Regions from separate parts of the Moorella naiadis (nom. illeg.) genome, predicted to be linked through region 2. Evidence: riboswitches for the same ligand, from Rfam matches in the RefSeq annotation. Region 2 holds a riboswitch; the other holds the start of a gene.
What was found. Region 2 has a riboswitch for thiamine pyrophosphate ahead of thiS (sulfur carrier protein ThiS). Riboswitches for the same ligand answer to the same signal wherever they lie in the genome.
Positions count from the first base shown of each region.

Region 1: linked by a shared signal. The riboswitch ahead of thiC (phosphomethylpyrimidine synthase ThiC) and the one ahead of thiS (sulfur carrier protein ThiS) in region 2 are both predicted to bind thiamine pyrophosphate.

Region 1 covers NZ_JAXGFQ010000020.1:18,633-23,375, forward strand. Annotated here, with positions in the region: gene thiC (phosphomethylpyrimidine synthase ThiC) at 82-1,380, opposite strand; TPP riboswitch at 1,505-1,612, opposite strand; gene SDD30_RS12340 (manganese catalase family protein) at 1,775-2,347, opposite strand; gene SDD30_RS12345 (spore coat protein CotJB) at 2,362-2,619, opposite strand; gene SDD30_RS12350 (spore coat associated protein CotJA) at 2,644-2,850, opposite strand; gene SDD30_RS12355 (dimethyl sulfoxide reductase subunit A) at 3,373-4,743, shown strand, end outside.
Region 2 covers NZ_JAXGFQ010000019.1:6,902-11,644, reverse strand. Annotated here, with positions in the region: gene SDD30_RS12030 (hypothetical protein) at 1-94, opposite strand, end outside; gene thiH (2-iminoacetate synthase ThiH) at 421-1,551, opposite strand; gene SDD30_RS12020 (thiazole synthase) at 1,645-2,412, opposite strand; gene thiS (sulfur carrier protein ThiS) at 2,443-2,643, opposite strand; TPP riboswitch at 2,751-2,850, opposite strand; gene SDD30_RS12010 (tetratricopeptide repeat protein) at 3,275-4,743, opposite strand, start outside.

The DNA.
Region 1 (4,743 bases), on a different contig from region 2:
CCAGCGACAACATCAAAGTGAGCCTCGCCAGCACGGGGATCGAGTATTAACATCATCTGGCGACAAGGGAGGACCGGCTATCTAGCATTCATCTACCGGTTTCCCCAGGTATTTCCCGACCAGGCGCATGGCGCAGAAGTCGCCGCACATGGAACAGGCAACGGCAGCATCCTCATTGCGATTCTGGCGATACCGGCGGGCTTTTTCCGGATCCAGGGCCAGTTCCAACTGGCGCTGCCAGTCTAGGGCCTTGCGGGCTCGGGCCATTTCCCTATCCCATTCCCAGGCGCCTGGTAATCCTTTCGCCAGGTCGGCTGCGTGGGCGGCAATGCGGGCAGCGATGACACCTTCCCTAACATCGGCCAGGGTAGGGAGGCCAAGGTGTTCGGCCGGGGTGACGTAGCAGATAAAGTCGGCCCCGGCTGTGGCCGCCAGGGCACCGCCAATAGCGGCGGTAATGTGATCGTATCCTGGGGCGACATCGGTAACCAGGGGTCCCAGGACATAAAAGGGTGCCTCGTGGCAGAGCCTTTTTTCCAGGAGGATATTGGCCTGGACCTGGTTTATAGGCACATGGCCGGGTCCCTCCACCATGGCCTGGACACCGGCCTCCCGGGCCCGATCCACCAGTTCGCCCAGGATAATGAGTTCTTGAACCTGGGCCCGGTCGGTGGCATCGGCCAGGCAGCCGGGCCGCAGACCATCCCCCAGGCTCAGGGTGACGTCATAGCGGTGGGCGATCGCCAGCAGGCGATCATACTGGGCGTAGAGGGGGTTCTCCTGTTCGTTATGCAGCATCCAGCCCGTTAAAAAGGAACCTCCCCGGCTGACGATATCCGTAAGGCGGCCTTCCTGGCGCAGGCGGTCGACTACTTCCAGGGTGACGCCGCAGTGCACGGTAATAAAGTCGACGCCGTCGGCTGCCTGGACTTCGATTACCTCGAAAAGATCATCGGCGGTCATCTTTACCAGGGCATCATAGCGCTCCTGGGCCTCCACTGTGGCCTGGTAAATAGGAACGGTGCCGACGGCAACCGGAGCCTGGGCGAGGACCTGGCGCCGGCAGTCGTTAATATTGCCGCCGGTACTCAGGTCCATGACGGCATCGGCTCCGGCTTCCAGGGCTACACGTAGTTTCTCCAGCTCGGGTTCGATTTCAGGATAGGCCGTAGACGTACCCAGGTTGGCGTTGACCTTCGTTTTTAGACCCTTACCGATACCGCATGGTTGGAGGTGGCGGTGATTGGTGTTGGCCGGGATCACCACCCGGCCGGCGGCTACTTCGGCCATTAAATCTTCTGCTTTTACCCCTTCTTTGGCAGCCACTTGTTCCATGGCCCTGGTTACCTGTCCCACCTGGGCTGCTTCCAGTTGCGTCATTTTTTTGACCCCCTTTGAAATTCCTGCCCTGGAGGTAGCATCTTTTATCGCTTTTAACCCTTTGCTGCTACCCTGGGGCAGCTATTAGGTAAAATAAAAGATCACCTGGCAAGCGGTGATCTTTAAAAAACCTCTCTCCCCGCTTTCCTACGCTGGTATGACCCAGATCAGGTTCCAAGGGTTAGTGCTATCCAGCACTTCTCAGCCCGCACGGGCACCCCGGGGGTAAATATTAAGTTTTTAGGCCTTAGTTTGCTGATTTTTGTCTGGTTTAGTTATTATATAGATATTCGCCGCCGAAAAGCTATTTCCTGCCGGCGCGATGGTTCTTTTTGCCTACCAGGAAAGAAGCCGGCTGCATGGCAAGGCCCCTTACCGGGGCTTCAGCTTTAATTTAGTAGAACTTTTTCCGGTCTAAATACTCATGCATAAGATTCAGGGTCTCGCCGAAACGCTGGAAGTGGACTACTTCCCGCTCCCGCAGCCATTTTAGGGCGTTAGAGACATCAGGATCATCGGACAGGTTAATCAGATATTCATAAGTTGAACGGGCCTTCTCCTCGGCAGCCATGTCCTCGTGCAGGTCAGTGACCGGGTCGCCCTTGGACTGGATATAACTGGCGGTCCAGGGGGCACCGGCGGCGTTGACGAAGTAGAGGGCGCGGTCATGGTCGGCGTAGTAGTCGTCCAGGCCCGCCCTTTTTATTTCCTCGATAGAAGCATCCTTAATCAGATTATAGACCAGGGTGGCCACGATCTCCATATGGGCCAGCTCTTCAGTCCCGATATCCGTCAGCACCCCCTTGGCCTGGGGGATGGGCATGGTGTAACGCTGGGTCAGGTAGCGCAGGGAAGCTGCCAATTCCCCGTCCGGCCCGCCATATTGAGTTATTATCTCCTTGGCCAAACGAGGATTGGGGCCGCCAACGCGTACCGGGTACTCCAGTTTTTTTTCATAAATCCACATTTTTATCCCTCCGCCTAAAAGATCGTTTCCCAGGGCCAGGGTTCCTCAATCCACCGCCAGGCCCGGGGGCTGGGCGAATAGCCGTAATTGGTCAGGGGACCATAGAGGGCTTCATATTCCTTTTTCGCCACGGCTAGGGCCTCGCTGGTGGCATTATAATCGGCCAGGGCGCGGTAATCATCCGGGTGGGTGTCCAAATAAAGGTTAAAGTCCACACAGGTAAACTCCAGGGCCATGATATTCCGGAGCATATTTAAACGCTGGGCATCCATGTTTTCTCCCTCCGCCGTGTTTTTCTAAGGTGTGCGCCGGTGCTGGTAGGGCATAAAGAGATCGGGGAAAATCGTTCCCCTGATCAGGCCCTCCATCGGCTCCCAGCGGTTTGTAAAACGCTGCCAGGGCACGTAGGCCCGGGCTAGGTGGCAAGAAAAAGATTGTTTGTCAACCTGATCATCACCGGGACGGACGGTAATACTACGCTTACCCTGTTGTTCGGTAGCCATAATAAACCACCTCTCAATTATTCTTCTGTCTTTTATTGGCACGCCTCCGGGGTGATAACCATGGAAAAATGCTAATTTATAATATGCTGGTTGCCGGAGGAAGGGTTACTAGAAACCAGGTTTTTTGTTAACCGTATCCATGTAAAGTCGGTGTAAATCCGGTCTATATACCCTCTGTTATCACCATAAAAAAACGTCGGGCATTCGTTGGCCCTGGGTCTGGTAAATTGGCCCTGGCCAGGGGCGACAAATGATCATAGAGAGTTTGTTTATAGCTACAAAAGGCAGGGGTAAGGTTTGATGGGGGTGACAAAGGGAAGACCTGCAGGCTTGTTGAAACTCATGATGTGAACGTTAGCACAGTCGTGAAAGCGGGTTGAAACAGTGTTGGAGTCGGCGGTGATTCTGGCCTGGCATTTTCACCGCCTGGCAATGCGACCGTTGGGTTATAACAGAACTATTGCAGCCCCTGGTTAATCCCCGGGATATCCCATATAAAAGTTTTTTTGGAGGTGAGGGAGGATGAGTAGTATTATCGACAAAGCCCTGGAATACAAAATGAACCGCCGGGCTTTCTTAAAATCTACCGCCGTTGCTTCCGCGGCCCTTACCCTGGCCGGCTGCAGCAACGGGCTAACGCAAGTCTCCAAGACACAGGCAACCAAACTGGTAGAAAAGGAGGGCCAGTGGCTTAGCGCCGCCTGCTGGCACAACTGCGGCGGCCGCTGTCTGAATAAAGCCTATGTTGTCGACGGGGTGGTGCTACGCCAAAAAACCGACGATACCCACCCCGACAGCCCCGACTTCCCCCAGCAGCGGGGGTGCGCCCGGGGTCGTGCTCAGCGCAAGCAAGTCTTTGCTGCCGACCGCTTGAAATACCCCATGAAACGCAAGCACTGGGCTCCCGGCGGCGGCCAGAAGGAATTGCGGGGCCAGGACGAATGGGTGCGTATCTCCTGGGACGAAGCCCTGGATATCGTTGCCGGCGAGATTAAACGTATCAAGGAAAAGTATGGCAACCGGGCCATCTTTGTCGGCGGCGGTAATGAGATTAGCAATATCCTAGCCCTCTATGGTGGCTACGTCTCCCACTGGGGTACAACCTCCTGGGGTTCCTGGCGGTATGGTGGAGACATTATCGGCCTGGCCGACGGCTATTTTAAGTTCAGCCATAATGACCGCTTTGATCTGCGTAATTCTCAGCTTATTGTCCTCTGGGGGGCTAATCCGGGCTGGAGCAGCCTGGGGACGCCGCCTTATAATTACCTCCAGGCGAAAAAGGCGGGGGCTAAATTTATAATCATCGATCCCATTTATACCGAGGCCGCCCGAGTGCTTGGTGACGAGTGGATTCCCATCCAGCCGAATACGGATCACGTCATGCTCCTGGGCATGGCCTATACCCTGATTAAAGAAGACGACCCGGCAACCAACCCGTTAATTGACTGGGATTTCTTGAACCGCTGCACCGTAGGCTTCGATGCTGACCATATGCCGTCGGGGGCCGACCCGAAGGAGAACTTTAAGGACTACGTCCTGGGGACTTACGACGGCGTGCCCAAGACGCCGGAATGGGCAGCGGCCATCTGCGGCGTTGAACCCCTGAAAATCCGCGCATTGGCCCGGGAGATAGCTACGACTAAAAGGGTGGCCCTTCTTACCGGTTGGGCTCCGGCCCGGGTCCACAACAGCGACTCCTGGCCGCAGATGTTTATGACTTTCGGCTGCATGACGGGTCATATCGGCCAGCCAGGTCGCATGACGGGTGTCAGCTGCCACCAGAATGCCAGCAACGGCGGGCCGCCCCTGGTAACCCCCGGTAAAAACGGCCTACCCGTCATTAAAAACCCTGTCTCCGACAGTATTAACGACAGTGAGATGTGGGACGCCATC
Region 2 (4,743 bases):
GGCTTTCGAGGATCTCCCTGATATGCTCCCGCTCGCCTTTCAGCTCAAGTTTCAGTTCCCGAGTTACGAGTTTTAGATAAATCTCTTTTTCCACCGCCTACACCCCCCAGGGCAAATAATTCAACTCAAATACAGTTTAGCATATCCTGCCAGCTGTCGTCAAGAAAAACTACGCGATTAAAAATTAATTGCAGGGAGTTTTGCGCTCATGTGTCGGCGCTGTGTTCATAGGGACCCGCAATCGCAGGTGGGCGACGAAAACATCGAACTGCTGCTCATGCACATATAAAAAGGGCGATGAAATAGGTCCATCATTTCATCGCCCAATTTTTTAATTGGAGGGAGCACCCGTGGGCTGAAAATAAATACGGAGGGCGCCCGCAGCCGCGTCAAGTGTGGAACAAGCTTCAGGAAAGCGCCTCAGGAACACAGCTGTTTCTCCAGGCTGTCCCACTGCTGCCAGTCTTCAAAGACAGGTTGATAGCCTTTTTTGAGGAGCAACTGCCGGATCTCCGCGACACTGCGCGGGTCGGAGATTTCGAATTGGGGCGCGGCGCCGTCGGGGTGGGCGTAGCCCCCCACCCTGGTAGAAGAGCCTGCCGACATTTTCGTGACCCCCAGGGGCAGGATATTATCCCGGAACGCCGGGCTTTCCCTGGTAGAAATGGTGATGCCGGCCCGGGGCAAAAACAGCCGGTGAGCCAGGAGGATCTGGACAAAACTCTTGTCATCCACGGGGTGTTCCGGTTGAAAGCCACCGATACTGGGCCGCAGGCGGGGTAAGGAAATGCTGATCTGCACCTCCCAGAACTTATGCTGCAAATAAGCGGCGTGCAGTCCGGTAAAAAAGGCCTCCCGGCGCCAGTCGGCCAGGCCCAGGAGGGCCCCCACCCCTACGGTCCGTATCCCGGCGCAGCAGCTCCTTTCCGGGGCGTCCAGCCGGTAGGGGTAATTGCTCTTGGGACCGCGGTGATAGCGGGCGTAGACCTGGGGGTCGTAGACCTCCTGAAACATGGTCAGGCCGTCTACCCCGGCGGCCACTAGTTCCCGGTACTCCTCTTTCTCCAGGGGGTAGACCTCGATACAAACGCTGCTGAAATACTTCTTTAAAATACTAACGCAATCTTTAATGTAGGCCACCGGGCTGTGCTGGCGCGATTCCCCCGTCAGGATGAGGATGTCCCGCATCCCCCTCGCGGCGATGGCCCGGGCCTCTTCCTCAACCTGTTCCAGGGTGAGCTTGGTCCGGGCGAACTTGTTGCCGGCATTAAAGCTGCAATAAGCGCAGCGGTTCACGCAGAAGTCCGAAAGGTACAAGGGCGTAAAAAGGAAGATAACCCGGCCGAAGTTCTTTAGGGTTAAGCTGTGGGCCTTCTGGGCCATCTCCTCCAGGAAGCCTGTGGCCGCCGGGGAGAGCAGAGTCAGGTAATCAGCCGGCTGCAGGTGCTCTTTGGCCAGGACCTGCCGGACATCGTCCGGAGTCCTGCCGGCAAGGAAGGCCGCAAAATCAAACCCATTATAGCGGTGGTAAACCTCTTCGTAAAAACCCATTCCCACCACCCCTTTCATAATATGCCCATAGGTTAGATCTCCAGGTTTTATTTTGTCATAACAAACCACAACCACTTCCCCGAGCCGAAGTGATCAAACCAGGAACCCGGTCAAGGGCGAGGACGCCTCGGCCAACTCCCGGGTCGGCGCCAGGCCCGACAGGTAGGCAGTCCTGCCGGCCGCCACTGCCAGGCTGAAGGCCCTGGCCATGGCCACCGGGTCCCGGGCCGTGGCGATAGCAGTATTCACCAGTACCGCCGCCGCCCCCATCTCCATAGCCTCGGCCGCCTCCGAGGGTTTGCCTATACCGGCGTCAACAATAATGGGTAGGTCAATCTCTTCTATTAAAATACGAATCATCTCCCGGGTCTTCAGGCCCCGGTTGGAGCCGATGGGGGCCCCCAGGGGCATGACGGCCGCCGCCCCGGCTTCCTTTAAGCGTTTGGCCGCCATCAAGTCGGGATTCATGTAGGGCAGCACCACAAAGCCTTCCCCAGCCAGGACCTCGGTGGCTTTAATCGTCTCCATGTTGTCCGGCAGCAGGTAGCGCTGGTCGGCCACCACCTCGATCTTTACCCAATCGCCGCAGCCGGCGGCCCGGGCGATGCGGGCGATTTTGATGGCCTCCGCGGCGGTCCGGGCGCCGGAAGTGTTGGGCATCAGGGTGCAGCCGGCAGGGATATACGCCAGCTCATTCTCCCCGGGGTTATCCAGGTCCACCCGCCGCAGGGCGACGGTGACCACCTGGGTGCCAGATTGGCGCACAGCCTCCCCCATGATTGCGTGGCTGGCAAATTTACCGGTGCCGATAAACAGCCTGCTGGTCAATTCCTTATCGCCGATAATCAATTTATCGGTCATGTTTATCCCCTCCGAATTAGATATGGCCTTTTAACCGCCACCAACGATTCTGATTACCTCTACCTCGTCATTTTCCTTGATCACAAAATTGCACCAGGCCTCCCGCTTTACTACCTCGGAGTTGACGGCCACCACCACGGCAGCAGAGGCTATGTTTTTCGTGATCAGCAGTTGCTCCAGCGTCATGCCTCCGGGCAAGTCTTCGGCCCGGCCGTTTAAAAGGATCTGCAACGGCTCTCCCCCTTTCTCCTCATTGCATTACTCTACTGCAGGGCCGGCGGTACAGGCTTAAGCCATACAAAAATCGGAGCTTCCGCCGGGAAGCTCCGATCTAGTTCGCACTAATCATCATAACTCCCTACGGTGGCATTACCCACATCAGGTTCAACGGGTTAGGCCTTACGCCCTCTCAGCCTTGCGGCACCCCTGGCGATGATTTAATTTACTATAATCTTACTACCGGATTCCGGTTTTGTAAAGGTATACCACCGGTAAGGCGGCTGTATTTTTGCAGTGCCAGCCCGGATAATCCCTAGTACTGCAGCGTAATTTGCTTCCTGACCCTAGCAATCGTCTGGCCCCAATACAAGAGCACAGCCTCTTTTTCCGGCGAGCCCCCTACGCCGCTTGCACACCACCGGTAAAAGTTTACGCTGTAGTACTATTATTACACGATAATTCTTGGCTTTTATCAATCGAAACCGCACCATTGTACGTGTCAAAGACCGGGCTGGCTGTACCGGTCGCAGGTGCCGTCCAGCCAGTTTACGCCGCCAGCGCGAGCAGAGCGGATGTAGCGAGGAACCGAGATTTTCGACAGCTACTCCCTATTGTTTCACCTCAGTTAGATCCTACGCCCCTGTTACCTGCATCCCAGTATGTCCTCAAGGGGCTGGCGCAATTCGACAGGTATAGTGGCAATTTTAACCCGGCGGCCTTCCAGGTCCGCCTTGCCCACCATTACCAGGGCCTGCGACCAGAGACGGCCCAGGGGGGACCTGGGGAGCTCCTTCTGCCAGAAGAAACCTTCCCCTTTTAAGGAGCCGAAGATACGGGTAATAGCATTCAGCCGGCTCCAGCCGCCCTTCTGCAACAAATACCTCAGTAACTCCCGTTCAACCCCGTCCAGCTCACCTATAGCCTTTGCCAGGTTATCGTGGGAAGAAAGGTACTCCGCCAGCTGCTTTTCCCGCTCGCGCCGCAGCCGGGCCAGTTCCAGGCCGTACCGGCTGCAGGCGCCGTCCAGCCAGTTGGCAGGCATATTCTTTAAACCTCGCAGGAGGGAAGGGTCCTGGGGGAGGGTTTTGGCTTCTATTTGCTCCCGCGCTCCCTCCTCATAAAACCTCATGGCTTCCTCAGGCAGCCTGAGGAATAGCTCCCTTTTCTGGAATTCCTGCTCCAGCAGGTTCAGCTTCTGCCGAAAGTCTTCACTCAGCCCCTCCCTGTCGATCTGCTCCAGGGTAGCGCGGGCCTCATCGTACCTTTCCATCTGGAGCATCAAGGCGGCATAATTGAAGAGCACCGCCGGGTCTTCCGGGGCCATCTCTTTTAGGGAGGCCATAATGGGCAGGGCTTCTGCCGTTTCGCCCTTCTGGCGCAGGAGATTGGCCAGGGCCATCATGGCGCGGAAGTAGTATTTCCCTTGCTGGAATAAGTCCTGCAGCAGTTTGATGGCCGCATCCACCTGGCCTTCATCCCGCAGCGCAAAGGCCTTTTCGACTATAACGTCCAGCTCGGGATCAGGTTCCAGCACCACCGGAGTTTTCTTGATTTCTACGAGCCTCTTTTCCCCATTAATAAACATAGGGATCGGCTCTCCCTCTTTTAACAACCCCTGTTCAATGAAAGCCTCCGCCGCCGCCATTTTAGCTGCCGGCACAAAGTCGGGCGCCTCTAGTATCTTCCATCTCAGCTTTTCCCCCCAGGCACCGGTGTTATCTACCAGGGAACGGGTGACCACACTGACCCCTGGCCTTTCTCCTGCCGTAAGGATATAGGCAAGCAGCTCCATGAGGATATAACCGTCCTGAAGATAGCGGTGCTGTTCTTCTGCATCGGCGGCACAGGCCTCGATAATTGCTCCCAGTTCCTTGTGATCGTGCATTTTATAGCCCATGGTAAAGGGCGGGATGACGCCGCTCTCCACCAATAAAGCCACCTGCTGCATGGCAGCAAACAGGGGATATTCTGCGGCTATGGAAACCCACAGGTTCGCCGCCCGCTTATAACGGCCCAGGTTAAAACAGGCCACCCCGGCCAGGAACTTGTTTTCCCAGTTAACATGATAGCTCTCCCAGCGGCGATACAGCTCCAATACCTGGTGGTGATCGT